Regions from separate parts of the Buttiauxella noackiae genome, predicted to be linked through region 1. Evidence: predicted binding sites of a transcription regulator. Region 1 holds the regulator's gene; each other region holds the start of a gene.
What was found. The regulator PurR, encoded in region 1, represses purine synthesis genes. The targets are predictions, from matches to a motif close to CANGCAAACGTTTGCNTG.

Region 1 (7,371 bases):
TTAGTGAAGTTCCGTATTCCTCGTACCGCTAATGAGATGTATCACCTGCGTGATGCCTCATCTGTAGATCGTGGAGAGCTGGAAACGGGTGATTTGGTGTTCTTCCGTACTCAGGGTCGTGGTACTGCTGATCACGTTGGTGTATACGTCGGCAATGGTAAATTCATTCAGTCACCACGTACCGGTCAGGACATCCAGATCACCTCTTTGAGCGAAGATTACTGGCAACGTCACTATGTCGGCGCAAAACGCGTTATGACACCTAAAACCATTCGTTAAATCTGCTACCTGCCCTTCCCTGGGCAGGTAAGTTCCCTCTTTTGCTTATCCTTTCAATTTGTTACCCTAAACCCGCACTAAAAGTGTTTATTTAACAATAGATACCCAAAGTAATTCGAGTTGCATCGCAGCGGCAAGAGAATGAATAAAGCCAACAAAGATGTAGCTCGAAGTATCACGGGTAATAAGGAGTCAGCAATGTCGTTCGAACTACCTGCACTACCATATGCAAAAGATGCTTTAGCACCGCATATCTCCGCCGAAACTCTGGAATACCATTACGGTAAACACCATCAAACTTATGTCACTAACCTGAACAATCTGGTTAAGGGCACCGCGTTTGAAGGTAAAACTCTCGAAGAGATCGTTCGGACTTCCGAAGGTGGCGTGTTTAACAACGCAGCTCAGGTCTGGAACCATACCTTCTACTGGAATTGCCTGGCACCAAATGCTGGCGGTGAACCAACTGGAGAGCTTCTGGAAGCCATTAATAAGTCATTTGGTAGCTTTGCTGAGTTTAAACAGCAATTCACTGATGCGGCTATCAAAAACTTTGGCGCTGGCTGGACCTGGCTTGTCAAACAAGAAGATGGTGCTTTGGCGATCGTCTCTACCTCAAACGCGGGTACACCACTGACAACAGCAGCAACGCCGTTATTGACTGTGGATGTGTGGGAACATGCGTACTACATCGACTACCGCAATGCTCGTGCTGGTTACCTTGAGCATTTCTGGGCGTTGGTGAACTGGGAGTTTGTTGCGAAGAACCTGGCAGCATAAAACCTAAAAGATATGGGCCGCGATTGCGGCCCATTTTAATCAGAGCGATGTATCAATGCAGTACGGCGGTTAGCGCGCCACACACAATCAGTGCCAAAACAACAACCGTGGTCATGATTGAAAATTTCAGATCGGTACTCATTAGCAAACTCCTTTTATTACCTTACAATCGGTGTGTCGGATTGATTTTCCCACAATCAGACATAAAAATCCCCCTCGTTTTAACCTGATATCGCTTTTCCCTCTTTCACTTTTCTCCAGGATAGGCCAAAATCCCACGCTAATTTATTGCGTACCATCTATTCAACGCCCTCCTTCCGTTTTATGTCGCAATCCCGGCATACCTGCAACCTTAACGTTGCCTCAGGAGTTAGCGTACGCAATCGTTTAACACATTGGTTATCAGGGGTTTACGATATGGCCCGGAGTGAAATTTAATGGCGACAATCAAGGACGTAGCGAAGCTCGCAAACGTTTCCACTACAACCGTATCACATGTGATCAACAAAACCCGTTTTGTGGCGGAAGAGACACGTAATGCGGTATGGGCTGCGATTAAACAATTGCACTATTCACCTAGCGCCGTCGCGCGTAGCTTGAAAGTTAATCACACCAAAACGATTGGTTTGCTAGCCACTTCCAGCGAAGCACCCTATTTTGCCGAGATAATTGAAGCTGTCGAAAATAGCTGCTTTGAAAAAGGCTATACCCTGATTCTGGGTAATGCGCATAACAACTTCGAAAAACAGCGCGCCTATTTGTCCATGATGGCGCAAAAACGCGTTGATGGCCTATTGGTGATGTGTTCTGAATACCCGGAATCATTACTGACTATGCTTGAAGAATATCGTCACATCCCAATGGTTGTGATGGACTGGGGTGAAGCCCGCGCAGATTTTACCGACTCCGTTGTCGATAATGCTTTCCACGGTGGCTACCTGGCAGGACGTTATTTGATTGAGCGTGGCCACCGTGAGATTGGTGCAATTCCCGGTCAAATGGAACGTAATACCGGTGGTGGCCGCCATGCAGGGTTTATGAAGGCACTTGAAGAAGCGGGTATCTCTATTCCTGACAACTGGATTGTTCAAGGTGACTTTGAACCTGAGTCAGGCTACCGCGCCATGCAGCAGATAATCGGTCAGTCTCATCGCCCAACTGCAGTATTCTGCGGCGGTGACATTATGGCGATGGGCGCAATTTGTGCTGCTGATGAGATGGGTTTACGCGTGCCGCAGGATATTTCCATTATCGGTTACGACAACGTGCGTAACGCGCGTTATTTCTCACCGGCATTGACCACTATTCACCAGCCGAAGGATTCGTTGGGTGAAACAGCATTCAATATGCTGCTGGATAGAATCGTCAATAAACGCGAAGAGTCGCAGTCGATTGAAGTCCATCCACGTCTGATTGAACGCCGTTCAGTGGCAGATGGTCCATTCCGCGATTATCGTCGCTAAGTTAAGTCGGATGACGCTATGCTTATCCGACCTATGAAATGCAGTTGTCGGGTGGATTACCACCCGATTTATAATGGCTCCTGCAACCACTCCTGATTCATCGTCTCGCTATCCCCTAAATACTCCAGCAGCCAGGCCAGGGCTGGCGAAGCGTCATTTTGCCGCCATGTCAGGCAACATGCTGCATCCGGGAATGGGTTATCGAGTGTCAGCTGACTCCACTGCCCAGAAGCCAACCACGGCCTTGCTATGTGCAATGGCACCATGCCGATACATAACCCCGCGCTAAGACAATCAGAGCCTGATTCCCAGTCCGGAACCACAACTCGACGCTGGTTATCCAAAAGCCAGGTAATACGCTTCGGTAGCGAACGGGAAGTATCTTCGAGTACTAACGACGGCCAGGCCCGTAGATCATCATCACTTAAAGTTCCGCCCTGTCGTGCCAGCGGATGGTTTGATGACACCACACAGCGCCAGCTCAGCGCCCCCATATCGCGAAAAGCATAGCGCCCCCCGACAGGAATGGCTTGTGTCGCGCCAATCGCGACTTCAACTCGTCCGTCAGCTAGCGCATCCCACACGCCATTAAACACCTCCTGAAAAATACGCAGTTCGATATCAGGAAAGTGGCGATAAAAATCCAACACCAACTGCCGCGTTCGTTCGGGCTTAACGATATTATCGACGGCTATCGCCAGATGGCCGCGCCATCCATTTGCGATCTGTTGGCACTGTTGCCGTGTCGTCATCATTTTTTTGATAACAGAGCGGCCTTCTTTCAAAAAAAAGATGCCTGCGGGGGTTAATTCTACATCCCGATGACGACGTTCGAATAACGGAACGGCTAACCAGTCTTCCAACTGCCGTACCGTATAGCTGATAGCTGACGGAACGCGGTGTAACTCTTGTGCTGCACCGCTGAAGCTACCATTGCGCGCTACCGCATCTATCACTTCCAGCGAATATTCTGACCACATTTCTCTGCTCACAAATTTTTTGAACGCAACCTACAAATATTAGCGTTTCACAAGCGTATTTGCACTCCGTACACTCACGCGGCAATCAACCTGCACGATAAAACAAGAGAACATTATGCAACCATCAAAAGGATTTCTTATCTGGCTGGCTGGATTAAGTGTGTTGGGCTTCCTCGCCACAGACATGTATCTGCCTGCTTTCGCTGCCATTCAGCAAGATTTACAGACCGATGCCTCCGCCGTCAGTGCGAGTCTGAGCCTGTTCCTTGCCGGCTTTGCGCTTGCCCAGTTAATGTGGGGGCCGTTATCTGACCATTTCGGACGTAAACCAATTTTGTTAGCAGGCCTGAGCCTGTTCGCCGTCGGTTGTATTGGTATGTTGTGGGTAGAAAGTGCCACTGCTCTGCTGGTGCTGCGCTTCGTTCAGGCCGTTGGTGTATGTTCTGCCGCGGTAAGCTGGCAGGCGCTGGTGACCGATTACTACCCGGCAAACCGTGCAAATCGTATTTTCGCAACGATTATGCCGCTGGTTGGCCTGTCTCCTGCGCTGGCTCCGCTTCTGGGTAGTTGGATTTTGACCCACTTTGACTGGCAGGCTATTTTCGCCACGCTGTTTGCCATCACACTGGTGCTGATGATCCCAACTTTGCGTCTGAAACCACGTACCCAGCACCACCCGCAAACAGAAGACAATAAAGTCAGCTTTATGTCGTTACTTCGCTCGCGTGTATATAGCGGCAACGTATTGATTTACGCAGCCTGCTCAGCCAGCTTCTTTGCCTGGCTAACCGGATCTCCGTTTATTCTGAACGATATGGGTTACAGCCCGGCGGCGATCGGCCTGAGCTACGTACCACAAACTATCGCCTTCCTGATTGGTGGATACGGCTGCCGTAGTGCTCTGCAAAAATGGCAAGGCAAGCAAATGCTGCCCTGGCTGTTGGCTCTGTATACTCTGAGTATTTTCGGCACGTGGGCGGTCGCTGTTAGCGGTCATGCCACCCTGACTGCTCTGCTGATTCCATTCTGTGTGATGGCCATTGCCAACGGCGCTATTTACCCAATTGTTGTCGCTTCCGCCTTGTTGCCTTTCCCACAAGCCACGGGAAAAGCCGCAGCGCTGCAAAACACGCTGCAATTAGGGCTATGTTTCTTCGCAAGCCTGATGGTTTCCTGGCTTGTGGCAACACCGCTGCTGACCACCACCAGTGTCATGCTAGCCACAATTGTGCTGGCCATACTGGGCTATTTGTTTCAGCGCCGCAAAAATGCCGAAGTCTGGCAAACGGCTGAATCCGATGCACATTAAGATTAAAATAACTCAGCATTAATGTAGTTAGCTTGCTAAGAATATGTGATTGAATCACCGCTTAAGCGAGCCTATACTCATAAACGGCTCAACAAATAACACCATAATAATCACATTAAAACGGGAGCCTCTTGGCTCCCGTTTTTGTTTTAGAGGTTTTTTTTGGGGCTCCCGGTCCCCTTTCTCTGTTCTACGTCGGATATCAGGCACACGGAATTTTCCGTGACATTTCTCACATGCCCAAAATAGCGTCTACGCTGTTTTAAGGTTCCTCTCACATTGGTGGTGGAGAAGCTATGAGTTCATCGTGTATAGAAGAAGTCAGAATAAGAAATAACCCGTGGTATCGAATCGTGAACGATATGCTCACGCAGGCGGGGATAGAAATTAATGGCCCACGCCCCTTCGATATCCAGGTTAAGCATCCCGATTTTTTTAAGCGTGTTCTGCAAGAAGGTACACTGGGTCTTGGTGAAAGCTATATGGACGGCTGGTGGGACTGCGAACGGCTGGATATTTTTTTCCATAACGCCATTCGCGCCGGGCTTGAGCGACAACTCCCTCACCATTTAAAAGACACGTTACGTGTAGCTGCCGCGCGCTTAATTAATCTGCAATCAAAAAAACGCGCATGGATAGTCGGCAAAGAACATTATGATCTGGGCAATGACTTATTTAGCCGCATGCTCGATGAACATATGCAATATTCCTGCGGTTATTGGAAAGAGGCAACCACGCTAAGTGATGCACAAAACGCCAAGCTGAAAATGATCTGCGATAAGCTGCATCTTGAGCCAGGAATGACGCTACTTGATATTGGCTGCGGCTGGGGCGGTCTGGCAGAATTTGCTGCCCGGAATTACGGTGTGGCCGTTCATGGTGTAACCATTTCCGCTGAGCAACAAAAAATGGCGCAAGAGCGCTGTACTGGTCTTAACGTTAAAATTGCTCTGCAAGATTATCGCGAACTGGATATGCAATTTGACCGCATTGTTTCTGTCGGGATGTTCGAACATGTTGGGCCGAAAAACTATGCCACCTATTTTAATGTTGCCGACCGCAACTTAAAACCTGACGGTATTTTTCTGCTGCACACTATTGGCTCGAATAAAACCTTTAATGGTGTTGATCCATGGATAGACAAGTACATTTTCCCTAATGGTTGTCTGCCTTCAGTACGCCAGATTGCCGATGCCAGCGAAGGTCATTTTGTGATGGAGGATTGGCATAACTTTGGTGCCGACTACGACAAAACATTGATGGCCTGGCATGAACGCTTCAATAACTTTTGGCCAGAAATTGCAGATAACTATTCAGAACGATTCAAACGCATGTTTAGTTATTATCTGAATGCTTGTGCCGGTGCCTTCCGTGCACGTGATATCCAGCTCTGGCAAGTCGTCTTCACTCGTGGCGTCGAAAACGGTTTACGGGTTCCGCACTGATTTCCACCCCGGCACCGCCGGGGTTAATTCAATTCTCGCAAGCATGTAGCATTTTCTTAACAAAATGTGATTCTCTTCACGTTTCCTGCGCTCCTTTTTTCACGAGTTTGATCCCGGTAACACTTATCTGTTTATCCATTGGAAACCGGTTTCCATCTTGTTTCACAATCAGTCCACTTCCCAAAAACAATAGCAAGGATACCGCCATGAGCATGTACCAAAAAATGGTCAATGTGATTGAGCAAAAAGTTACGCCAATGGCAGGAGCAATGGGCTCTCAGCGCCATGTCATCGCCATCCGCGACGGTTTTATCTCCGCCCTTCCGTTTATGATCATCGGTTCTTTCTTGTTAGTGTTTATCTTCCCGCCCTTCTCGCCAGACAGCGGCTGGAGTTTTGCACGCTCATGGCTGAATTTTTCTCTCACCTATCGTGAACAGTTGATGTTGCCGTTTAACCTCAGCATGGGTGTGATGACGTTTTTTATTTCCGTCGGTATTGGCGCAAGCCTCGGGAAACACTACAAGCTCGACCCGATAATGACCGGCTTACTGGCTTTTATGGCCTTCCTATTGGTTGCAGCACCCTATAAAGACGGGCAGATTTCAACGCAGTATTTTTCCGGCCAGGGCATTTTCACCGCGCTGATTACAGCGATTTACGCCAGCGAAATGTACGCGTTATTAAAGCGCCACAACATCACCATCCGCTTACCGAAAGAAGTGCCGACCGGCGTTGCGCGCTCATTTGAAATTCTGATTCCGGTTGTGGTGATTGTTGCCACCCTGCACCCGCTGAATTTGTTTATCGAATCAACAACCGGAATGATTATTCCTGAGGCGATTATGCATCTGCTGGCACCGTTGGTGTCTGCATCCGATTCACTACCAGCGATTCTGATTTCGGTGTTTATCTGCCAGATTCTCTGGTTCGCCGGTATTCACGGCGCGCTTATTGTCACCGGGATTATGAACCCGTTCTGGATGGCAAACCTTTCTGCTAACCAGACGGCACTGGCTGCGGGCAATGTTCTGCCGCATATCTATTTGCAAGGCTTCTGGGACCACTACCTGCTGATTGGCGGCGTTGGCTCAACACTTCCATTAGCCTTCCTG
Region 2 (7,371 bases), on a different contig from region 1:
AGAAGTTGCCCAACGATTTAGACATTTTCTCACGGTCGACCATCACCATCCCTGAGTGCATCCAGGTGTTAACGTATTCGCCGCCGTGCGCACAGGTAGACTGGGCGATTTCGTTTTCGTGGTGCGGGAACATCAGGTCTGAACCGCCACCATGAATATCAAAATGGTTACCCAGCTGTTTGCAGTTCATCGCTGAACACTCAATGTGCCATCCTGGACGACCTTCGCCCCATGGGGATGACCAGCTTGGTTCGCCCGACTTGGACATTTTCCACAGCACGAAATCCATTGGATTGCGCTTAACGTTCGCTTCTACTTCAACACGCGCACCAGCCTGCAATTGCTCCAGATCCTGGCGAGAAAGTTTGCCGTAATCAGCGTCGGATTCGACGGAGAACATCACGTCACCATTGCTGGCAACATAGGCGTGGTTACGCTCGATAAGCTGTTCAACAATTTCGATGATATCTGGAATATGTTTGGTCGCACGTGGCTCGCTATCCGGGCGCAAAATATTCAGCGCGTCGAAATCGGTGTGCATTTCAGCCACCATACGGTCAACGAGAGCGACAAAATCTTCGCCGTTTTCGTTGGCGCGTTTGATAATTTTATCGTCGATATCGGTAATATTGCGCACGTACTTCAGGTTATAACCGAGATAACGCAGGTAACGTGCCACCACATCGAAGGCGACAAAAGTACGGCCATGACCGATATGACACAAATCGTAAACGGTGATACCACACACGTACATGCCAACTTCTGGGGCATGAATAGGTTTGAATTCCTCTTTTTGGCGACTCATTGTATTAAAGATTTTTAACATCAGGGGATTCCATATAAGCGTGTGTAGTCGATATTGGGCTATATGTTACCTCAAAATTCCGTCAGGAAGCAGCACGCTTTGCAAGGTGATGATCATGCGCAGTTATGCTATAACAACCACCTTGTGTCGCGGCACCGTCTGCCGGAACACTGTCTGACTAATATAGGATGCACAGCATGGTTACTTTTCATACTAATCACGGCGATATCGTAATCAAAACTTTTGATGATAAAGCGCCGATTACTGTTAAAAACTTCCTCGAGTACTGCCGCGAAGGTTTCTACGCCAACACCATTTTCCACCGTGTGATCAATGGCTTTATGATCCAGGGCGGCGGTTTTGAACCGGGTATGAAGCAGAAAGAGACCAAAGACACCATCCAGAACGAAGCGAATAACGGCCTGAAAAACACCAAAGGTACGCTAGCAATGGCACGTACCCAGGCGCCACATTCTGCAAGTTCCCAGTTCTTCATTAACGTGGCTGACAACGATTTCCTGAACTTCAGCAGCGAAAGCATGCAAGGTTGGGGTTACTGCGTATTTGCTGAAGTTGTAGAAGGCATGGACGTTGTTGAGAAAATCAAAGGCGTGTCCACTGGTCGCAGCGGTATGCACCAGGACGTTCCTAAAGAAGACGTGGTTATCACAAGCGTAACCGTCAGCGAATAATTCGCCCCATGGCGACGCTGTTTATCGCAGATTTACATCTGTGTTCAGAAGAACCGGCGATTACCGCCGGTTTTCTGCGTTTTCTGGCGGGCACCGCTCGGAAAGCTGATGCGCTCTATATTCTTGGCGATCTGTTTGAAGCCTGGATTGGCGACGATGACCCTGAACCGCTGCACCGCCAAATCGCTTTAGCCATTAAAGACCTGGTGGATTCTGGTGTTCCCTGCTTCTTTATTCACGGCAACCGCGATTTCCTGCTCGGCAAACGTTTTGCCCGTTTAAGCGGAATGACGTTGCTGCCCGAAGAGCAAGTGCTCAATCTCTACGGCCGCAAAATCCTGGCCCTGCATGGCGACACACTTTGCACCGACGACCACGGTTATCAGGCCTTCCGCAAAAAAGTGCACCAGCCATGGCTTCAATGTTTATTCCTCGCCCTGCCGCTGTTTATCCGCAAGCGCGTGGCCGCCAAAATGCGCGCCAACAGCAAAGCGTCTAACAGCAGTAAATCGATGGCGATTATGGATGTGAATCCGCAAGCCGTTATCGACACCCTCACCCGCCACCGGGTGCAGTGGATGATCCACGGCCACACGCATCGCCCTGAAATTAATTCCCTTTCCGCTAACGGTAAACCCGCGTTTCGCTGCGTGCTGGGAGCGTGGCATACAGAAGGTTCGATGATTAAAGTCACTGCTGAAGACGTCGAACTAATTCCTTTCGAGTTTTAACTCGTCATACTTCGAGCCGCAGGGGTGTTGGCTGCACTCACAAACCCCAGTCACTTACTCAAGTAAGCTCCTGGGGATTTGCTCCCTTGCCGCCTACCTGCAACTCAAATTATTTAGAGTTAATAGCGTATAAAAATGGCTGTTTTCGCTACCAGATTAGCCACGCAACCGTTTTCCTTACCCTTTCTTCATGCTATTCTCTGAGCCCTTCTGACCGTTCGAGCCACGTTCGGTGATGTTTGCTACCCACAGGAGTTTTGAGACGCATGTCCTCCAACCAGACCCCGGCGCGTATCGCCATTGTCATGGGTTCCAAAAGTGACTGGGCAACCATGCAGTTTGCCGCCGAAATCCTCACCGCACTTGATGTCCCGCACCACGTAGAAGTGGTTTCCGCGCACCGAACTCCCGATAAACTTTTCAGCTTTGCCGAACAGGCAGCCGACAACGGTTATCAGGTGATTATTGCGGGTGCGGGCGGTGCTGCGCATTTGCCAGGTATGATCGCGGCAAAAACCCTGGTTCCCGTGCTGGGTGTGCCAGTCCAGAGTGCTGCGTTAAGCGGCGTGGACAGTCTCTATTCCATCGTACAAATGCCGCGTGGTATTCCGGTTGGTACGCTGGCCATCGGTAAAGCAGGTGCAGCTAACGCAGCTTTGCTGGCAGCGCAAATCCTCGCTTTGCATGATAAAGAACTGAGCCAACGCCTGGAAAACTGGCGTCAGGCACAAACCGATGAAGTGCTGGATAACCCAGATCCTCGGGGTGATGCATGAAACGCGTTTGCGTGCTGGGCAATGGTCAACTTGGCAGAATGCTGCGTCAGGCGGGAGAGCCGTTGGGCATTGCGGTTTATCCAGTTGGTTTAGATGCAGAACCCGAAGCGGTGCCATTTGCGCAAAGCGTTATCACCGCTGAAATTGAACGCTGGCCGGAAACGGCCCTCACCCGTGAACTGGCTCGTCACAACGCGTTCGTAAACCGTGACGTCTTCCCGATAATCGCCGACCGTCTGACACAAAAACAGCTGTTCGATAAGCTCGAGCTTGCGACCGCGCCGTGGCAGTTACTTTCCAGTCGCGACGAATGGGCTGGAGTGTTCCAGAACCTGGGCGAACTGGCGATAGTGAAACGCCGCGTCGGTGGCTATGATGGGCGCGGGCAGTGGCGCTTGCGCAGCCATGAAACCGATCAGTTGCCGGATGAGTGCTACGGTGAGTGTATTGTCGAACAAGGCATTAATTTTTCTGGTGAAGTGTCGCTGGTTGGTGCCCGTGGGCATGACGGCACAACGGTGTTTTACCCGCTGACGCATAACCTGCATCAGGACGGTATTCTGCGTACCAGCGTCGTTTTCCCCCACGCAGACATTGAGCAACAGCAACAGGCAGAAGCGATGCTTTCTGCCATCATGCATGAGCTGAACTATGTCGGTGTGATGGCGATGGAATGCTTTATTACGCCTGAAGGATTGCTGATTAACGAACTCGCGCCACGCGTGCATAACAGCGGACACTGGACGCAAAACGGCGCATCCATCAGCCAGTTCGAATTACATCTTCGCGCGATTGTAGACCTGCCGTTGCCACAACCGGTGGTGAATTCACCCTCAGTAATGATCAATCTTATCGGCACCGATCTGAACTACGACTGGCTGAAACTACCGTTAGTCCATTTGCACTGGTACGACAAAGAGGTGCGTGAAGGTCGCAAAGTGGGCCATCTCAACCTCAACGACAGCGATACTGACCGACTGAGCGCAACACTTGAGGCCATCGTGCCGTTGTTGCCAGCGGATTACGCCAGCGGCATTGCCTGGGCGCAGAGCAAACTTCTGAAGTAGTTCCGTTTGCGGCGGGTGGCGCGATGCTTACCCGCCCTACGAAAAATCCGCCCGTCGGGCGGATCATCCGACATTGACCAGACATTCACCCCGCATAACTTTCTTTTCTTCGTTGCAAGGCGCACAATCCACGGCGTTTCGGCCTCACTCGCTCTAAGGTTTATGTATGCAAAACGCTCGTCCTGATACTCAAAATTATGAACATCTGCTGCACGCCGATATCCCGCTTATCGACGTGCGTGCTCCGGTGGAATTTAGCCAGGGGGCGATGCCTGCCGCGCTGAATTTACCGCTGATGTCTGATGACGAGCGTGCGCAAGTGGGCACTTGCTATAAACAGCGCGGGCAGGAAGCGGCGGTGGAATTAGGCCATAGCCTGGTGAATGGCGAAGTTCGTGAAGCCCGTTTGCAAAAGTGGCTTGAACAATGTCGCCAGAATCCAGAAGGATACCTGTGCTGCGCAAGAGGCGGCATGCGTTCGCACCTTGTTCAGGAATGGCTACGCGACGCGGGCGTTGACTATCCGCTGGTCGAAGGCGGTTACAAAGCGCTGCGCCATTACGCCATGGACGTGATCGAATCCCGCTCGCGCTGGCCGATGATCCTCGTCAGTGGCAACACCGGTGGCGGCAAAACCATTCTGATTCGCTCGCTGCCAACCGGCATCGACCTTGAAGGGCTGGCGCATCATCGCGGTTCGTCATTTGGCCGCACGATTGTGGAACAGCCCTCGCAAACTAACTTCGAAAATAACCTGGCCGTAACGCTTTTAAAGAAAAGTGACGGCGCAGAAATGACGTGGGTTGTGGAAGATGAAGGCCGCATGATTGGCTCGCGCCATATCCCGGAATGCTTCAGAGAACAGATGTTACGCTCACCGATTGTGGTGATTGACGATCCGTTCGATCAGCGTTTAGAGCGCCTTAAAACTGAATATTTTGAGCAAATGAGCGCCGCGTTTTTGTCGGTCAGCGATGAAGAAACAGCGTGGCAGAATTACGGCGAGTATTTGCACCACGGTCTGTTCGCCATTCGCCGCCGTCTGGGCATGGAGCGTTTTACGCAATTCACTGCATATCTGGATAACGCGCTGGAATTGCAGCGTAAAACCGGTTCTGTCGAAGGGCACCTCGCCTGGCTTGCTCCGCTGCTTGAAGAGTATTACGACCCGATGTATCGCTATCAGCTGAGCAAAAAAGCAGACAACATCGTGTTTCGTGGCGACTACCAGCAGGTAGAGGAATGGCTGCAAAGCAATACCTGATATAGCCAGGCAGAATAGATTTTTTTGTCCGGGCTTCTGCTGGCTGATATTGGGGGTTATGCTGGTTTTGGCTGGTGTCTGCTTCGTGCCAGGAGCGGACATTGCTGATATATTAATCGCCATTAATACTCTCAATCGCCTATATGGTTACGTTCCATCGCTCTTAAAACCTTCTCTACAGAATCAAATACATCCATTCTCTGCATATCATGCGGGTATTTGGTGTATTCATAACCTTCTATGGCGAGATCCCATGTACTTTTCTTGAATTCACACTGAAATAATTGCACTGTCTTGTTTAAAATCAATGACTCTAATGTATTGTTATTTCTAATAATTTCATCAAACCCTTTGTTATTGATCCCGATATAGATACCTGTCACCGATTTTAGATCAATTATTTTATCAATTAAAACAGTACCTTGCTTTTGTAATGATTCTATCTTTTTTATTATTCTAATTTCTTCTTCATATTTCCAATGCAATGATTTAGTTAGCAATAATTTACTAATTATATCAGTGTCATAGATGTTTTCTTGACTGATTTTTAGTTTGCTTTTTATTCGGCTCCCTAAATAATCAATTTCACCTTTCGAAGCTGTAATTAGGCATTTTGCTTCATCATCGAATCCTGCTTTCTCAGTGTCGATTGCTACAACAAAACCCTGATGCTTATCAGCATAATGTGACCACATCAATACGTTGAGTGGATTTTTAGAAAGGCATAAGCAGGCAAGGTTTTGATTGATCTCATACCTCATAGTTAATGATTCAATTGATTCATCATCAAGTGCATATCCATAACTTTCGAAAGGATCATTAAACTCACTATGCGGGGTGAATTTTATAGAGATGTAGCCATCTTCGAAAAATCGATCTAATGAAGCATTGTCTATGTATTTGTACAAAATCATAAAATATTCAGAATCATTTATAGATGTTATCAGTGTACAGCCTTTCGACAAGGTAGGTGTAAGTATCCCGCTTAAACGACCCATTCTCTTTTAGAGATCCACTGGCATATGGATTAGGTTACCCGAAAGCGAACTTCCGCTCCTCGCTCAAAGCAGCCCCACAAAAGCCCCCCCCCAACCAACCTAAATCCCAGCCCCCTTCTCCCAGAAAAGGGGCCGTTAAACTCAAGCGAAACTCAATAAACCCCATGCAAAGCCTCACCGCCGATCATCTTCAGCCCGCCCGAACCCCGAACAAATCTCGGTGCTTTTAAATCTTCTGCCAGCACAAAAATCATCTCGTACAAAATCCCGACCATATGCTCTCTTTGCTCTGGCAGATCCTGATGGTTTAGCAGCGCGATGGTTAATGCTGCGCAGTATTCGCGCAGCGTTTCAGACTCGATTGAAAGCGGGTTGCGGTATTCATCAACTACGGACTCTTTCAGCGTTAGTTGCTCGATCAAGTGATCTGGCAGTGGCGCTTTGAGCGCGTTTTTCAATATTTCTAACCCGGCGAACAGGCGGCCGCACAGCGCCATACATTCAGTGTGATTATCGTTTCCGATCAAACCATCTGCGTACTGCTGGCAGATATCGAGGATCTGGAACAGATCCAGGGCTGCACCTTGCGGTTTTTTTAGCAGGGTTGCGAGGCTGTCCGCAAATGCGAGCTGTTGAGGGGTGATTTCAGGGCGAGCGGGTGTGTTACTATCGGCGTTAGCCATAGCGTTACTCCTAATCAGTTAACGTTTGTGGTCAGCCCTCGTCTGGTGTTAGCGCACCTTTCGGGGGCGTTTCTTTTTCAGCCATATACTGAACTGAATGCCTACTAAATACGCTTTTGGCACTGGATAAATCAACAGTAAAATCGGTGGAATTCCAGGCGGGATTACAGACTTCGAGGCTGCTCGCAAGAGTGATGAAAAACTTTGCGGAGTTGCAGTAAACAGGGCGGAAAGCTCACGCGCTTCCCGCCACAGTTAGATGAAGAATCAGGCCACAAACTGGCGGAATAGCGCCTTGCCTTTCAGCAAGCGCACGCCTAACCATCCGCCGCAAATCGACAGCAGCACCGCACCG
Region 3 (7,371 bases), 1.0 Mb from region 1:
AATTACGATCTGGCTCACCGCCTGGATTTGACCCCAATGGGGACTCAGGCACATGAATGGTTCCAGGCACATCAGCAAATCAGCCCGACACTGGCCAACAGCCAACGTGCAGCGCTTCAGGCATGGCTTGACGAATACCCTGACAAACTCGGTATCGCATTAACCGATTGCATCACCATGGATGCCTTCTTACGCGACTTTGACCTCTCGTTTGCCAGCCTGTACCAGGGATTGCGTCACGACTCAGGGGATCCGGTCGAATGGGGTGAAAAAGCTATCGCCCATTATCAGAAACTCGGTATCGATCCTAAAACCAAAGTGCTGGTGTTCTCTGATAATTTGGATTTACCAAAAGCTATTGAGCTGTATCGCCACTTCGCTGCGCGCATCAATTTAAGTTTTGGTATCGGTACGCGCCTGACCTGCGATATTCCACAGGTGAAGCCGCTTAATATTGTTATCAAGCTGGTGGAGTGTAATGGCAAGCCAGTGGCTAAACTTTCGGATAGCCCGGGTAAAACCATTTGCCACGATAAAGCATTCGTTCGAGCGCTGCGTAAAGCCTTCGATTTACCGCAAGTTAAAAAAGCCAGTTAGTCCTGATAAAACCCATAAACGATATTCAACTTGTTTATGGGTTCCCTTCTTTATTGTATTTCTTCATCTGATATACCCAAAAGATTTCGAGCTGTGGGAAGGCGGCAAACGAGCAAATCCCCGGGTGCTTACATTAGTAAGTGACTGAGGTGAGCGAGAGCAGCTAACGCACCTGCAACTTGAAAGATTAAGGGTATATTGATTTTTCTGCTTGTCAGTCGGCTCGCGACAGGTAACATAGATAACCCCCCGTTGTGGGTAATTTATTTTTGTCATTGACCATTTAATAGAGAGAAAAATATGAGCGTTGTGCCTGTAGCCGACGTACTCCAGGGCCGTGTAGCCGTTGACCAAGAAGTCACCGTGCGCGGATGGGTGCGTACTCGTAGAGATTCAAAAGCTGGTATCTCCTTCCTCGCCGTCTATGACGGTTCCTGCTTCTCTCCTGTACAGGCCGTCATTAATAATTCTCTGCCTAATTACAATGATGACGTACTGCGCCTGACAACGGGTTGCTCCGTTGTTGTAACCGGTAAAGTTGTTGAGTCTCTCGGTCAGGGCCAGAGCTTTGAAATCCAGGCAACTGAAGTTGAAGTGACCGGTTGGGTTGACGATCCTGATACATACCCGATGGCAGCTAAACGCCACAGTATTGAGTATCTGCGTGAAGTTGCTCACCTGCGCCCGCGCACCAACATGATTGGTGCTGTTGCACGCGTTCGTCATACTCTGGCTCAGGCGCTACACCGTTTCTTCCATGAGCAAGGTTATTTCTGGGTTTCTACGCCATTGATTACAGCCTCAGACACCGAAGGTGCGGGCGAAATGTTCCGCGTTTCAACGCTAGATATGGAAAACCTACCACGTACCGACGCTGGCAAAGTCGATTTCGATAAAGACTTCTTTGGTAAAGAAGCATTCCTGACCGTATCTGGTCAGTTGAACGGCGAAACCTATGCGTGTGCTCTTTCTAAGGTTTATACCTTCGGCCCAACCTTCCGTGCTGAAAACTCCAACACCAGCCGTCACCTGGCTGAGTTCTGGATGCTGGAGCCTGAAGTCGCTTTCGCAAATCTTGACGACGTAGCGGGTCTCGCAGAAGCCATGCTGAAATATGTCTTCAAAGCGGTGCTTGATGAGCGCATGGATGACATGGAGTTCTTCGCAGAGCGCGTGGATAAAGATGCAGTGGAACGTTTACAGCGTTTCATCAACGCCGATTTTGCACAGGTTGATTACACCGACGCTGTTACAATTCTCGAGAATTGTGGCCAGAAATTCGAAAACCCAGTTTATTGGGGCGTTGACCTCTCTTCCGAACATGAACGTTACCTTGCTGAGCAACACTTCAAAGCACCGGTTGTTGTGAAGAACTATCCGAAAGATATTAAAGCGTTCTATATGCGCCTTAACGAAGACGGTAAGACCGTTGCCGCGATGGACGTGTTAGCTCCAGGCATCGGTGAGATCATTGGTGGTTCTCAGCGTGAAGAGCGTCTGGATGTGCTGGATGCGCGTATGGCGGAGATGGGGCTGAATAAAGAAGACTACTGGTGGTACCGCGACCTGCGTCGTTACGGTACCGTTCCGCATTCTGGCTTCGGTCTTGGTTTTGAGCGTCTGATTGCCTATGTAACTGGTGTTCAGAACGTTCGTGACGTGATTCCATTCCCACGTACACCACGTAATGCGAACTTCTAAGCAGTCATTTTTCTAAGGCCAGCGTTGCTGGCCTTTTTTCTGTCTGCCGTATAAACGTCTTTTTTCTTCAACGAAAGTTAAACAAACGTCAATTTCAACCCCATCCTGCAACTCCCCAGTTACGAATTGTGTCCGCGAAATAAACAATCACAAAACACCCCCTATTTCCGCTTGCTTCCTGCTTCGGTTAGTTGACTTAGCACATTCGGATAAATTTCACTCAGATGTCTGGACATCTAAAAATCACTCAAAGATTGTACAAATGTAAGCAAAAAATTAAGAAGATTTGCTGTTATGCAAATTAAACATAAGTAATTCATATATATAGGATTAGAAAGGTGGTTTTTTAAACGAAGCGGTCAGGAAGTTTGAGATAGTTCACAAAGTTCAATAAAATACACATTTAGTTACACATACTTTCTTCTTGTAACTAACTCTCGATGTTTGTAGCACTTTCAGGCTAGCGAAACGGTTTCATGGATGGAAAGATGCCTGACAGATACAGAAAGACACCAAACTCTCATCAATAGTTCCGTACAGAATTATTGACGGCAGTGGCAGGTGTCACAAAAAAACCAATGAGGGTAATAAATAATGATGAAGCGCAATATTCTGGCAGTGGTTATCCCTGCTCTGCTGGTAGCCGGTGCAGCTAACGCTGCAGAAATCTATAACAAAAACGGCAACAAACTGGACTTCTACGGTAAAGCTGTTGGTGAACACGTCTGGACTACTAACGGTAACACCAGCAACGAAGACACCACTTATGCTCGTATCGGCTTCAAGGGCGAAACTCAGATCAATGACCAACTGACCGGCTATGGTCAGTGGGAATACAACATGGACGCCTCTAATGCGGAAGGCGCCCAGGGTACTAAAACCCGTCTGGCATTCGCTGGTCTGAAAATGGGTGATGCAGGTTCCTTCGACTACGGTCGTAACTACGGCGCAATCTACGACGTAGAATCTGCGACAGATATGCTGGTTGAGTGGGGTGGTGACGGCTGGAACTACACCGACAACTTCATGACTGGTCGTACTAACGGTGTTGCTACTTACCGTAACTCTGATTTCTTCGGTCTGGTTGACGGCCTGGCATTCGCAGTACAGTACCAGGGTAAAAACGAATCCTCTACCCGTAGCGTGTTCAAACAGAACGGCGACGGCGTTAGCACCTCTGTATCTTATGACCTGGGCGAAGGTTTCGGCCTGTCTGCTGGTTATGCGAACTCTAACCGTACCGTTGATCAGAAAGCTAACGGCACTGGTGACAAAGCTGAAGCATGGGCAACTTCTGCTAAGTATGATGCAAACAACCTGTACGCAGCAGTTATGTATTCCCAGACGTACAATATGACGCCAGAAAGCCGTATTAACGATACTGATGCTGCTTTCTTCGCTAACAAAACTCAGAACCTGGAAGCGGTTGTTCAGTACCAATTCGACTTCGGTCTGCGCCCATCTGTTGGCTATGTACAGTCCAAAGGTAAAGATCTGGAATCACGCGCTGGCTTCAGCGGCGGCGATGCTGACCTGACCAAATACGTAGAAGTGGGTACTTGGTACTACTTCAACAAAAACATGAACGTATACGCAGCGTATAAGTTCAACCTGCTGGATGACAACGATTACGCTAAAGCGACCGGTCTGGCTACAGACGACCAGGCAGCTGTTGGTATCGTTTACCAGTTCTAATTATCCAGCAACTTAGTTGCAAGGATGGTTTAAAAACAGGGCTTCGGCCCTGTTTTTTTATGCCTGAAAAGCTGAAAAAATTAACTTGTGACGGGAGCTGTTTCTTTTTGTTGCAAACGGTTGGCATTTGCTAAAACAGCAGTTAACCTGAGAGCGTTACTCCCTCGATATCACAATGGAAACCCGTCATGTTTGAGAACATTACCGCTGCTCCTGCTGATCCAATTCTTGGTTTGGCCGATCTGTTTCGCGCCGATGACCGTCCGACTAAAATTAACCTCGGTATTGGTGTTTATAAGGATGAAACGGGTAAAACTCCGGTTTTGACCTGTGTAAAAAAAGCGGAACTTTATCTGCTGGAAAATGAGAACACCAAAAACTACCTCGGCATCGACGGTATTCCAGAGTTTGGCCGTTGCACACAGGAATTGCTGTTCGGGAAAGATAACGCTCTTAGTGCAAACAAGCGCGCTCGCACAGCACAGACTCCTGGCGGTACTGGTGCACTGCGCGTTGCTGCTGATTTCCTCGCTAAAAACACTAACACCCAACGCGTATGGGTAAGCAACCCTAGCTGGCCGAACCACAAAAGTGTATTTAACTCCGCCGGTCTGGAAGTGTGCGAATATGATTACTACGACGCGCAGAATCACGCTCTGAATTTCGACGGACTGATCAACAGCCTGCAAGCAGCGCAAGCAGGCGACGTAGTCTTGTTCCACGGTTGCTGCCATAACCCAACCGGTATCGACCCAACAGCTGAGCAGTGGCAGGTCCTGGCTGAGATGTCACTGGCTAAAGGCTGGTTACCGCTGTTTGACTTTGCATACCAGGGCTTTGCCCGTGGTCTCGAAGAAGATGCAGAAGGCCTGCGTATCTTCGCAGCAAGCCATCAAGAGCTGATTGTGGCTAGTTCCTATTCCAAGAACTTCGGCCTCTACAATGAGCGTGTAGGTGCCTGTACGCTGGTTGCTGCTGATGCAGACACCGTTGACCGTGCATTCAGCCAGATGAAATCTGTGATTCGTGCTAACTACTCAAACCCACCAGCTCACGGCGCGTCGGTTGTAGCCACAATTCTTAGCAACGATGCCCTGCGTACTCTCTGGGAACAAGAGCTGTCTGACATGCGTCAGCGTATTCAGCGTATGCGCCACCTGTTTGTGAATACTCTGCAAGAGAAAGGCGCTAACCGCGATTTCAGCTTCATTATCAACCAGAACGGCATGTTCTCGTTCAGTGGCCTGACCAAAGAGCAGGTACTGCGTTTACGTGAAGAGTTTGGTGTTTATGCAGTAGCATCCGGACGTGTAAACGTAGCAGGTATGACGCCAGACAACATGGCGCCACTGTGCGAAGCGATTGTCGCTGTACTGTAATTAAGTTATCGACAAAAAAAGAGCCGCATTAAATTAATAATGCGGCTCTTTTTATTTCAGCAGGAGGAAATCACCAGACCGGTAATTCGTCTTGCAAGAAGGGATTGTGCAGGCGTTCGTAACCGAGCGTCGACAACGGTCCATGGCCTGGAATAAACGTAACATCATCGCCCAATGGCAATAGCTTACGTTTAATTGAGTCAATGAGTGCTGCATGATTACCCTGAGGGAAATCGCTACGCCCTACCCCACCTTTGAAAATCACATCGCCGGAAATCAGTAACCGGGACTGAGCATCAAAGAAAACAACGTGGCCAGGTGTATGGCCCGGGCAATGCAGAACCTGTAAGGAGACATTCCCTACCGACACCGCGTCGCCTTCGTTCAGCCAGCGATCAGGCGTCAGCGGCAAACACTCTTCGAGTCCAAACATTTGGCTTTGTGCAGGTAAACCCTGCAACCAGAATTCGTCTTCTTTTTCCGGCCCAACTACAGGAACACCGTAGTGTTCAGCCAGCTCAGCTGCCGCTCCAACATGATCAAGATGGCCGTGAGTTAACAGGATCTGCGTAATTGTCACGCCTTTCGCAGTCACTTGCTGTTTGATCTTTTCGGCTTCACCGCCAGGATCAACCAATGCTGCCTGCTGAGTTTCTTCGCACCAAATGAGAGAACAGTTTTGGCCGAATGCGGTGACCGGAATAATGTGATAGTTCATGATGCTCCAATACCGGCAACGCTCGCCGGATTCCGTTGTTTTACCAGTGCCTTAGTGGCCCGGTATCAATATGCACAAAGTTGCTGCTTGGGTAGTATCCTACACCACCAGCGCGCATTGATAATGCTGCTTTGCGAACATTGCTTAACGAAATCCCTTCAATATGGAAATCCATTGCCTGGCCTTTGGTGTGATAGCTCTTTTTAGCTACACCTCGGCTGTGAGCACGTAACTCATTGTTCGTGTCCAGGGAGCGATAACCAGATACCAGTTGCACCGGTTTGTTGGTTCCTAACAAACCCTGCAAGCGGTACAACTGATCGAATAATTTAGGATCGATGGATTTGATTTTATTCGCGCGATAATCACGGAAGAAATGATTAAGTCTTGCTAATTCATCCTGAATATAGCCTTTACCATCGAAAAATTCAGCCTTCAATGACTCCCCAGTATGCAGGTTATTAAGAGTCAGAATGCGTGGGCGCGGTGTTGATAGCATTGCAAACGCTTGTGTTGGTAACAGCGAGGCACCTAAAGCCACACCACCCAACGCCAGCAGCTTGCGGCGGTTTGCGTCAAATTTGTCCATGATGTCCAGGTCTACAGATAAAAAACGATCGAATAATATGCACTTTGGGCGCACTGCTCCGCACCTTAACCGCCAAAACAAAGCGAGTCAAGGCGTGCAAAACCCAGTAAAACCGGGCCCTGCAGAGGACCCGGAAGGATTAAGCAATTATTACGACCGCTAATTCATTAGAATTACTGCATTTAGCGTATTAATAGTTCAGCTTTTGAAAGGATTTGTGCGCCCGATCGCGCGGTAAGATCATAATTGTAAATATCTGTACGGTACTGCGTGCGCCCATCGTCACCGACAAATGCGGTCAGGTAATAGAGACTCACCGGGATGGTCTGCCGAATGTTCACGTATTTCGTATTGCCATCTTTCAATTGACTCGAAATACGGGCATCGTTCCAGCCTGCGTCTTGCAGCAACATGTTTGCCAGCTCAGAGGCTTTGTTGACTCGTACACAGCCAGAACTCAACGCTCGCGCATCTTTCTGGAACAAGTTGTGGTTTGGCGTGTCATGCAAATAGATAGCGTCAGAACTCGGCATATTAAACTTGTAACGCCCTAACGAGTTCTGGACCCCAGGTTTTTGCTGGAAGCGGAAAGGCAAGTTGCTGGCAGTAATAGTTTCCCAATCGACATGCCATGGGTCGATTGCTTCTGCATTATTACTCCAACCGCGTAGTACGCTGTAACCATGCCTGTC
Region 4 (7,371 bases), on a different contig from region 1:
ATCTCAGCATTTTTGGCAGCGAAGTTTTCAAGATATGCAGCGGCAGCGGTGTCCGGGCCGCTATTTTTGCATTGTATGGTGGCAAGGTCGTTTAACGACTGGCGGAGATCTTTATAAAGATGGTTATCAGGCAAAACACCGGAATGTGCTTCGAGCATTTGCATGTAACGCTTACGCTGCCCCTGGTAAACCGTTTCAAGCGTTGCATCATCCAGCACACAATATTGGCGATAGCTACGTTCCATTTCCAGAGCAACGTTTGTCATGGCTTCGCTGCGGCGAGCATCAACCAGCGTGGTGCGATTCGTTAACGCAGCCTGATCGCTAAGTGCATTCAGGCTTTGCCAGGCTTGCCATGCCAGAACCAATAACGGAACCAGCACCAGCAAAAAGGCCATCATGACGAGCTGACGTAAGGATCGCGGGAAAAAATGCCACTGGTTCAATAGACTTATCTCATTGGGATTCTGGATAATTTGATGCTAGCGGGGAATGGCGGGAGTTTAAAGTATTGAACTCACAAAGAACATTTATACCCAAGTTACTTCATGATGCAGGTAGGCGGCAATTGAGCAAATCCCGATGAACTGACTCAAGCACTTAAAGGGCGACGGGTATAAAAACAACAAAGGCAGAGAATAATCTCTGCCTTTGTTCTGGAATCAGGCGGTGCCTTACTCAACGTTTCGCCCGGAGCATGATAAAGCAGTACAAGACTGGCAATAATCAAAAGTCGGACGGCAGGCACCTTGAGTGCATCATTCTATGGTTTATGTAGCACAACCCTTGCGGGGGCTGACATAAGAAGGTGAATGAGCCACTGCGCAGTATTATGCATTATATGTGCCATATTTGCTACAAATTACATACAGCAATGTTTCTATTATGTTTATTTGCAATAACACACGTGAATAACACAGACTATTTTTTATACACACCGTCGCTTTTTAGCAACACTACAAGAGCATCATTTCGCGCACCTTTAAAATCAATAGGTTAAGCGTCTCCATTTGGAGACAGTAAAAAGGTATGGATGTCGGGTTTTAGTGACAAAAAAATCCCTGCCGGAGCAGGGATTCTATTAAGGCTTAGCCAAGTTGCTTACGCGCATTGCGGAAAATACGCATCCACGGGCTATCTTCGCCCCACTCGGCTGGGTGCCAGGAGTTGCTGACAGTACGGAAAACACGCTCAGGGTGCGGCATCATAATGGTGACACGCCCGCTTTCGTTGGTTACGGCAGTGATACCGTTTGGTGAACCATTCGGGTTCGCCGGGTAATTCTGTGTGACTTTACCGAAGTTATCGATAAAGCGCAGAGCCACCAGGCCTTTGCTTTCCAGCGCCATCAGATGTGCCGCGTCACGCACTTCCACATGCCCTTCGCCGTGCGAAACCGCGATTGGCATATGCGAGCCGACCATGCCTTGCAACAGCAGCGATGGGCTTGACGTGACTTCAACCAGGCTGAAACGTGCTTCAAAGCGATCAGAATGGTTGCGCACAAACCGCGGCCACAGGTCGCTGCCCGGAATCAGTTCACGCAGGTTCGACATCATCTGGCAACCGTTACATACACCTAATGCCAGGGTTTGCGGGCGGTGGAAGAAGGTTTCGAACTCGTCACGTACGCGTGAGTTAAAGAGAATGGACTTCGCCCAACCTTCACCAGCACCCAGCACATCGCCATAAGAGAAGCCGCCACACGCCACCAGCGCCTGGAAATCTTCCAGACCACGGCGGCCCGCCAGTAAATCACTCATATGCACGTCGATGGCATCAAAGCCCGCGCGGTGGAAGGCGGCCGCCATTTCCACGTGAGAGTTAACACCCTGCTCGCGCAGTACGGCAACTTTTGGACGCGCACCTTTAGCGATAAACGGTGCCGCGATATCTTCTTTGATGTCGAAGCTGAGCTTAACGTTCAGGCCAGGATCGTTGTCATTAGCTTTCGCTTCATGCTCTTGATCGGCACATTCAGGGTTATCACGCAGGCGCTGCATCTGCCATGTGGTTTCTGCCCACCACATGCGAAGCGTGGTGCGGCTTTCGCTAAACACAGCGTGCTTATCGGCGGTCAGCGTGAAACGGTCACCCACAACAGCTTTGCCGAGGAAGTGAACGCAATCTGCCAGGCCGTGATCTGCCAGCGTTTTCTCAACCGCTTCGCGATCTGCCGCTTTCACCTGGATTACAGCACCTAACTCTTCATTAAAGAGTGCCGCCAGGTGGTCGCGACCTAACGTTGCGATATCCGCTTCCACGCCACAGTGACCGGCGAACGCCATCTCTGCCAGCGTGATCAACAGACCACCGTCAGAACGGTCGTGGTAAGCCAGCAGTTTCTGCTCGGCCACCAGCGCCTGAATCGCGTTAAAGAAGCCTTTCAGTTGTTCGGCACTACGAACGTCCGCAGGCTTGTCTCCCAGCTGGCGGTAAACCTGAGACAGCGCCGTGGCGCCCAGCGCGTTGTGGCCTGCGCCTAAATCGATAAGCAACAGAGCGTTATCTTCAGTACGCAGCTGTGGCGTAACGGTGCGGCGAACATCTTCAACACGGGCAAATGCGGTGATAACCAGCGACAACGGAGAGGTCATCTCACGCTGCTCGGTGCCCTCCTGCCAGCGGGTTTTCATCGACATAGAGTCTTTGCCGACCGGAATGGTCAGGCCAAGCGTTGGGCAAAGTTCTTCACCGACAGCTTTTACCGCTTCATAAAGACCTGCGTCTTCACCAGGGTGGCCTGCGGCGGACATCCAGTTTGCCGAGAGTTTGATGCGATTCAACGCGCCAATTTGCGTTGCGGCAATGTTAGTCAACGCTTCACCGACCGCCAGGCGACCTGATGCCGCAAAGTCCAGCAACGCTACCGGCGCACGTTCGCCAAGCGACATCGCTTCACCATAGTAGCTATCAAGACTTGCGGTAGTAACCGCACAGTTGGCAACCGGGATCTGCCATGGGCCAACCATCTGGTCACGGGCAACCATACCGGTAACCGAACGGTCACCAATGGTCACAAGGAAGGTTTTTTCTGCAACTGTTGGCAAATGCAGCACACGGTTTACCGCATCAGCAATCGTGATATTGCGGCAATCCAGCGCATCGCCCTTCGCTTTCAGGGTTTCAACGTTACGTTCCATTTTTGGCGTTTTGCCGAGCAGCACATCCAGCGGCATATCAATCGGCTGGTTGTCGAAATGGCTGTCGTTAAGCGTCAGGTGTTTTTCTTCGGTGGCTTCACCGATAACGGCATATGGCGCACGTTCACGGCGGCACAGTTCGTCAAATAGCGGCAACTGGTCTGGAGCAACGGCCAGAACATAACGTTCCTGGGATTCGTTACACCACACTTCTAACGGGCTCATACCCGGTTCATCATTCAGAATATCACGTAGTTCGAAACGGCCACCGCGGCCGCCGTCGCTCACCAGCTCAGGCATGGCATTGGAAAGACCGCCTGCGCCCACATCGTGAATAAACAAAATCGGGTTGGCATCGCCCAGTTCCCAGCAGCGGTCGATAACTTCCTGGCAGCGGCGTTCCATTTCTGGGTTATCGCGCTGTACGGAAGCAAAATCCAGATCCGCATCAGACTGACCGGATGCCATGGAAGATGCCGCACCGCCACCCAGACCAATATTCATTGATGGGCCACCGAGCACGATAAGTTTCGCGCCCACGGTAATTTCGCCTTTTTGAACGTGGTCGGCACGAATGTTACCGATGCCACCGGCCAGCATGATTGGCTTGTGGTAACCGCGTAACTCTTCGCCGTTATGGCTATTCACTTTCTCTTCGTATGTACGGAAGTAACCAGTCAACGCCGGGCGACCGAATTCGTTGTTAAACGCCGCACCACCCAGAGGGCCATCGGTCATGATATCGAGGGCGGTTACGATACGATCGGGTTTGCCGAAATCTTCTTCCCACGGCTGTTCAAAACCAGGGATGCGCAGGTTTGAAACCGAGAAACCAACCAGGCCAGCTTTCGGTTTGGCACCACGGCCCGTCGCACCTTCATCACGGATTTCACCACCAGAGCCTGTTGCAGCACCCGGCCATGGGGAAATAGCAGTTGGGTGGTTGTGAGTTTCAACTTTCATCAGGATATGCGCTTCCTCCTGGTGATAGTCGTAGCGACCTGCTTCATGGTCAGCAAAGAAGCGCCCTACCGAGGAGCCTTCCATCACAGCGGCGTTATCTTTGTAAGCAGATAACACGTAATCAGGCGTTTTCTCGAAGGTGTTTTTAATCATTTTGAACAGCGATTTAGGCTGCTCTACGCCGTCGATAATCCAGTCGGCATTGAAAATTTTGTGGCGGCAATGTTCGGAGTTCGCCTGCGCGAACATATACAGCTCGATGTCGTTCGGGTTGCGCCCCAGTTTGGTGAACGCATCCTGCAGGTAGTCGATTTCATCTTCTGCCAAAGCCAGTCCTAAACGGATGTTGGCTTCAACCAGTGCTTCGCGACCCTGCGTGAGCAGGTCAACACTTTGCACCGGAGCGGGCGTGTGATGAGAGAACAACTGCTGTGCATCATCAAGCGCACCAAAGACGCTTTCCATCATGCGGTCATGTAGCAATGTGGCAACTTCGTTGCGTTGTGCGTCGGTCAGTTGGCTTGCCGTCACGTAATACGCCACACCACGTTCCAGGCGCTTAACTTTGGCCAGATCGCAGTTATGGGCAATATCGGTAGCTTTAGAGGACCAGGGGGAGATGGTACCAGGACGCGGCGTGACCAGAATCAGGTGGCCTGTCGGGGCGTGGTCGGCAAGGGTTGGACCATATTTCAACAACCGTTGCAGACGGGCGTGCTCATCAGAGTCGAGCTGCGCGTCGAGATCGGCAAAGTGAACATACTCGGCATAAATGTCGCTGACCGGAAGGTTGGCGTCATTAAAGCGGGCCAGTAATTTGTTAATACGAAATGCCGATAAAGCGGGCGAACCACGCAGAATTTCCATCATCAAAGATCTCTCGTCTTCGAAACGCCAGGGGGACGCTTCAGTGGGCGCAAGGGGAAAACGGGCGCCATTATAGATAATCCATCGCCGTGACGAAACCGTTTGCGTATAAATAAGTGGATTACTTTTTATTGTTTAAAATTCAGCCAGAAATGTTGAATAAGTTGCGCAGTGGCGTTTTGTTAAGCAAAATGCGCCACACCTTTTTGTGCAACCTCAACTTTTGAAGCCTGTTGTTAGCGAAGACTCGACGCACCGCAGAAGATTAACTATTTGAAAAGATTTAAGATTAATTATCTGCTCATCGGTGCCGTAACCGTGTTGCTGGCAGTGGCGCTCTGGCCCTCCATACCCTGGTTCGGACAAACCGAAAACCGTATCGCCGCTATTCAATCGCGGGGGGTTTTACGCGTCAGTACGATTCAGTCGCCTTTGACCTACACCCTATATCAGGGAAAGAAGATCGGCCTGGATTACGAACTGGCCCAGCAGTTTGCTGATTATCTTGGCGTAAAGCTGGAAGTGACCGTTCGCCCCAATATCCAGGAGCTGTTTGATGACATTGATAATGATAATGCCGATGTGATTGCAGCAGGCCTGGTTTACAACACGCAACGTAGCCAACGTTACCAGGCCGGACCGAGCTACTACTCCGTTTCCCAGCAGATGGTTTATCGCATCGGGAGTTTCCGTCCGCGCTCTTTGGCGGACGTTAAAGAAAATCAGCTAGTTCTCTCACCCGGCGTTACGTCACTTAATGCGTTGAACAAGCTGAAAGCAGAAAAATTCCCGGATTTAAGCTGGCGAGTTGATGAACAACACAGCAGCACTGAACTGATGCAAAAAGTGGTTGATGGAGAGATTGCCTTTACTATTGCGGATTCTGTTGCCATCAGCACCTTCCAACGCGTTCATCCGCAGCTTGCTGTCGCTCTGGATGTGACCGACGAACAGCCTGTTACGTGGTTTAGCGCGTTGGATAACGATGATAGCCTTTCCGCAGCTCTACTCGATTTCTATAACCGCCTTAACAGCGATGGCACCTTTGCGCGTCTTGAAGAAAAATATCTCGGCCACGTTGGGGATTTTGACTACGTAGATACCCGTACCTTCCTGAAAGCGGTTGATACCGTGCTACCAACGCTTCAGCCGTTATTCGAAAAATATGCCACTGAAATAGACTGGCGTTTGCTGGCAGCGATTTCGTATCAGGAATCGCACTGGGATGATCAGGCCACTTCACCCACTGGCGTTCGCGGGCTTATGATGCTGACCAAAAATACCGCGCAAAGTCTCGGTGTTTCTGACCGGTTAGACCCAGAGCAAAGCATTGAAGGGGGGAGTCGTTATCTGAAAGATATGATGTCAAAAGTCCCTGAGAGCGTGCCAGAGGATGAGCGTATTTGGTTTGCTCTGACGGCCTATAACATGGGGTATGCCCATATGCTTGATGCCCGTCAGCTTACAGCGAAACAGAAAGGTAATCCGGACAGTTGGGCGGATGTAAAAACTCGGCTACCTTTGCTGAGTCAAAAACAGTATTACAGCAAAACCACTTATGGTTACGCCCGTGGCCATGAGGCTTATGCCTATGTAGAAAATATCCGTAAGTATCACATCAGTCTTGCGGGATATTTACTTGAAAAAGAGAAGCAGGCGGCGCAAGAAGAAAAATATGCTGAAGCTTACCCAGTTGTAACCCCTGTAGAGCTTGCTACTCCAGGCTACGGGCCTTTTCCTTTAGGGCCTTTTTCTCAAGACGGCGGACTCGAGAAAAAACAGATAACATTGCCGAGCACTCTTCTGCCAGTACGCCCTCAGTCACCGTAACCTGGTGACTCATCCCAGGATGGCCCGAAACATCCATTAGCGAAGCAATCATATTCTACTGATGCAGTGCGCCATCGAGGCACAAGTAAAGAAAAAATGGACAACCCTAAACGGAGTTGTCCATTTTATTTCTGATGAGAGCTTTCCATCATAAGTCATAGTAATACAAATAAAATATGCTCTCAGACACGTTGCCTTATATCAGGCATCAGTCGATTAGAGAGTTAATCACACACCAAGACGATCGCGCAGTTTGTAGTAGGCCGCCCCCATCGCGGTGAACGGGATACGCAGGCTGCGACCACCAGGGAATGGGTAATGCGGCAGGTTGGCAAACGCATCGAAACGCTCAGCATCACCGCGCAGAAGTTCGGAGATCAAACGCCCCGCCAGATGCGTACAGGTCACGCCGTGTCCGCTGTAGCCCTGCATATAATAGATGTTGTTATCCAGGCGGCCAAACTGTGGCATCCGTGAAAGAGTCAACAGGAAGTTGCCGGTCCAGCTGTAATCGATTTTCACGCCCTTTAGTTGCGGGAAAGTTTTCAGTAGGTTGGGCATTACCAGA

Region 2: a site for PurR is predicted at 2,390-2,407, ahead of purE (5-(carboxyamino)imidazole ribonucleotide mutase). Genes of this name have one in related genera too.
Region 3: a site for PurR is predicted at 4,103-4,120, ahead of IX31_RS06155 (amino acid aminotransferase). Genes of this name have one in related genera too.
Region 4: a site for PurR is predicted at 5,065-5,082, ahead of purL (phosphoribosylformylglycinamidine synthase). Genes of this name have one in related genera too.

Annotation. Positions count from the first base shown of each region.
Region 1 covers NZ_JPRU01000001.1:329,626-336,996, reverse strand. The annotation lists gene IX31_RS01470 (C40 family peptidase) at 1-279, shown strand, start outside; gene sodB (superoxide dismutase [Fe]) at 478-1,059, shown strand; gene cydH (cytochrome bd-I oxidase subunit CydH) at 1,112-1,201, opposite strand; gene purR (HTH-type transcriptional repressor PurR) at 1,497-2,522, shown strand; gene punR (DNA-binding transcriptional activator PunR) at 2,591-3,502, opposite strand; gene punC (purine nucleoside transporter PunC) at 3,618-4,811, shown strand; gene cfa (cyclopropane fatty acyl phospholipid synthase) at 5,108-6,256, shown strand; gene IX31_RS01435 (PTS sugar transporter subunit IIC) at 6,463-7,371, shown strand, end outside.
Region 2 covers NZ_JPRU01000002.1:593,752-601,122, reverse strand. The annotation lists gene cysS (cysteine--tRNA ligase) at 1-826, opposite strand, end outside; gene ppiB (peptidylprolyl isomerase B) at 1,003-1,497, shown strand; gene lpxH (UDP-2,3-diacylglucosamine diphosphatase) at 1,506-2,228, shown strand; gene purE (5-(carboxyamino)imidazole ribonucleotide mutase) at 2,495-3,004, shown strand; gene purK (5-(carboxyamino)imidazole ribonucleotide synthase) at 3,001-4,071, shown strand; gene mnmH (tRNA 2-selenouridine(34) synthase MnmH) at 4,238-5,335, shown strand; gene IX31_RS11160 (DUF2971 domain-containing protein) at 5,467-6,333, opposite strand; gene IX31_RS11155 (hypothetical protein) at 6,486-7,016, opposite strand; gene ybbP (putative ABC transporter permease subunit YbbP) at 7,284-7,371, opposite strand, start outside.
Region 3 covers NZ_JPRU01000001.1:1,325,793-1,333,163, forward strand. The annotation lists gene pncB (nicotinate phosphoribosyltransferase) at 1-597, shown strand, start outside; gene asnS (asparagine--tRNA ligase) at 898-2,298, shown strand; gene IX31_RS06150 (porin) at 2,893-3,993, shown strand; gene IX31_RS06155 (amino acid aminotransferase) at 4,182-5,372, shown strand; gene IX31_RS06160 (MBL fold metallo-hydrolase) at 5,443-6,090, opposite strand; gene mepK (peptidoglycan L,D-endopeptidase MepK) at 6,131-6,679, opposite strand; gene ldtD (L,D-transpeptidase) at 6,862-7,371, opposite strand, start outside.
Region 4 covers NZ_JPRU01000002.1:1,283,923-1,291,293, forward strand. The annotation lists gene IX31_RS14350 (sensor histidine kinase) at 1-401, opposite strand, end outside; gene purL (phosphoribosylformylglycinamidine synthase) at 1,089-4,976, opposite strand; gene mltF (membrane-bound lytic murein transglycosylase MltF) at 5,247-6,803, shown strand; gene IX31_RS14365 (NAD(P)/FAD-dependent oxidoreductase) at 7,032-7,371, opposite strand, start outside.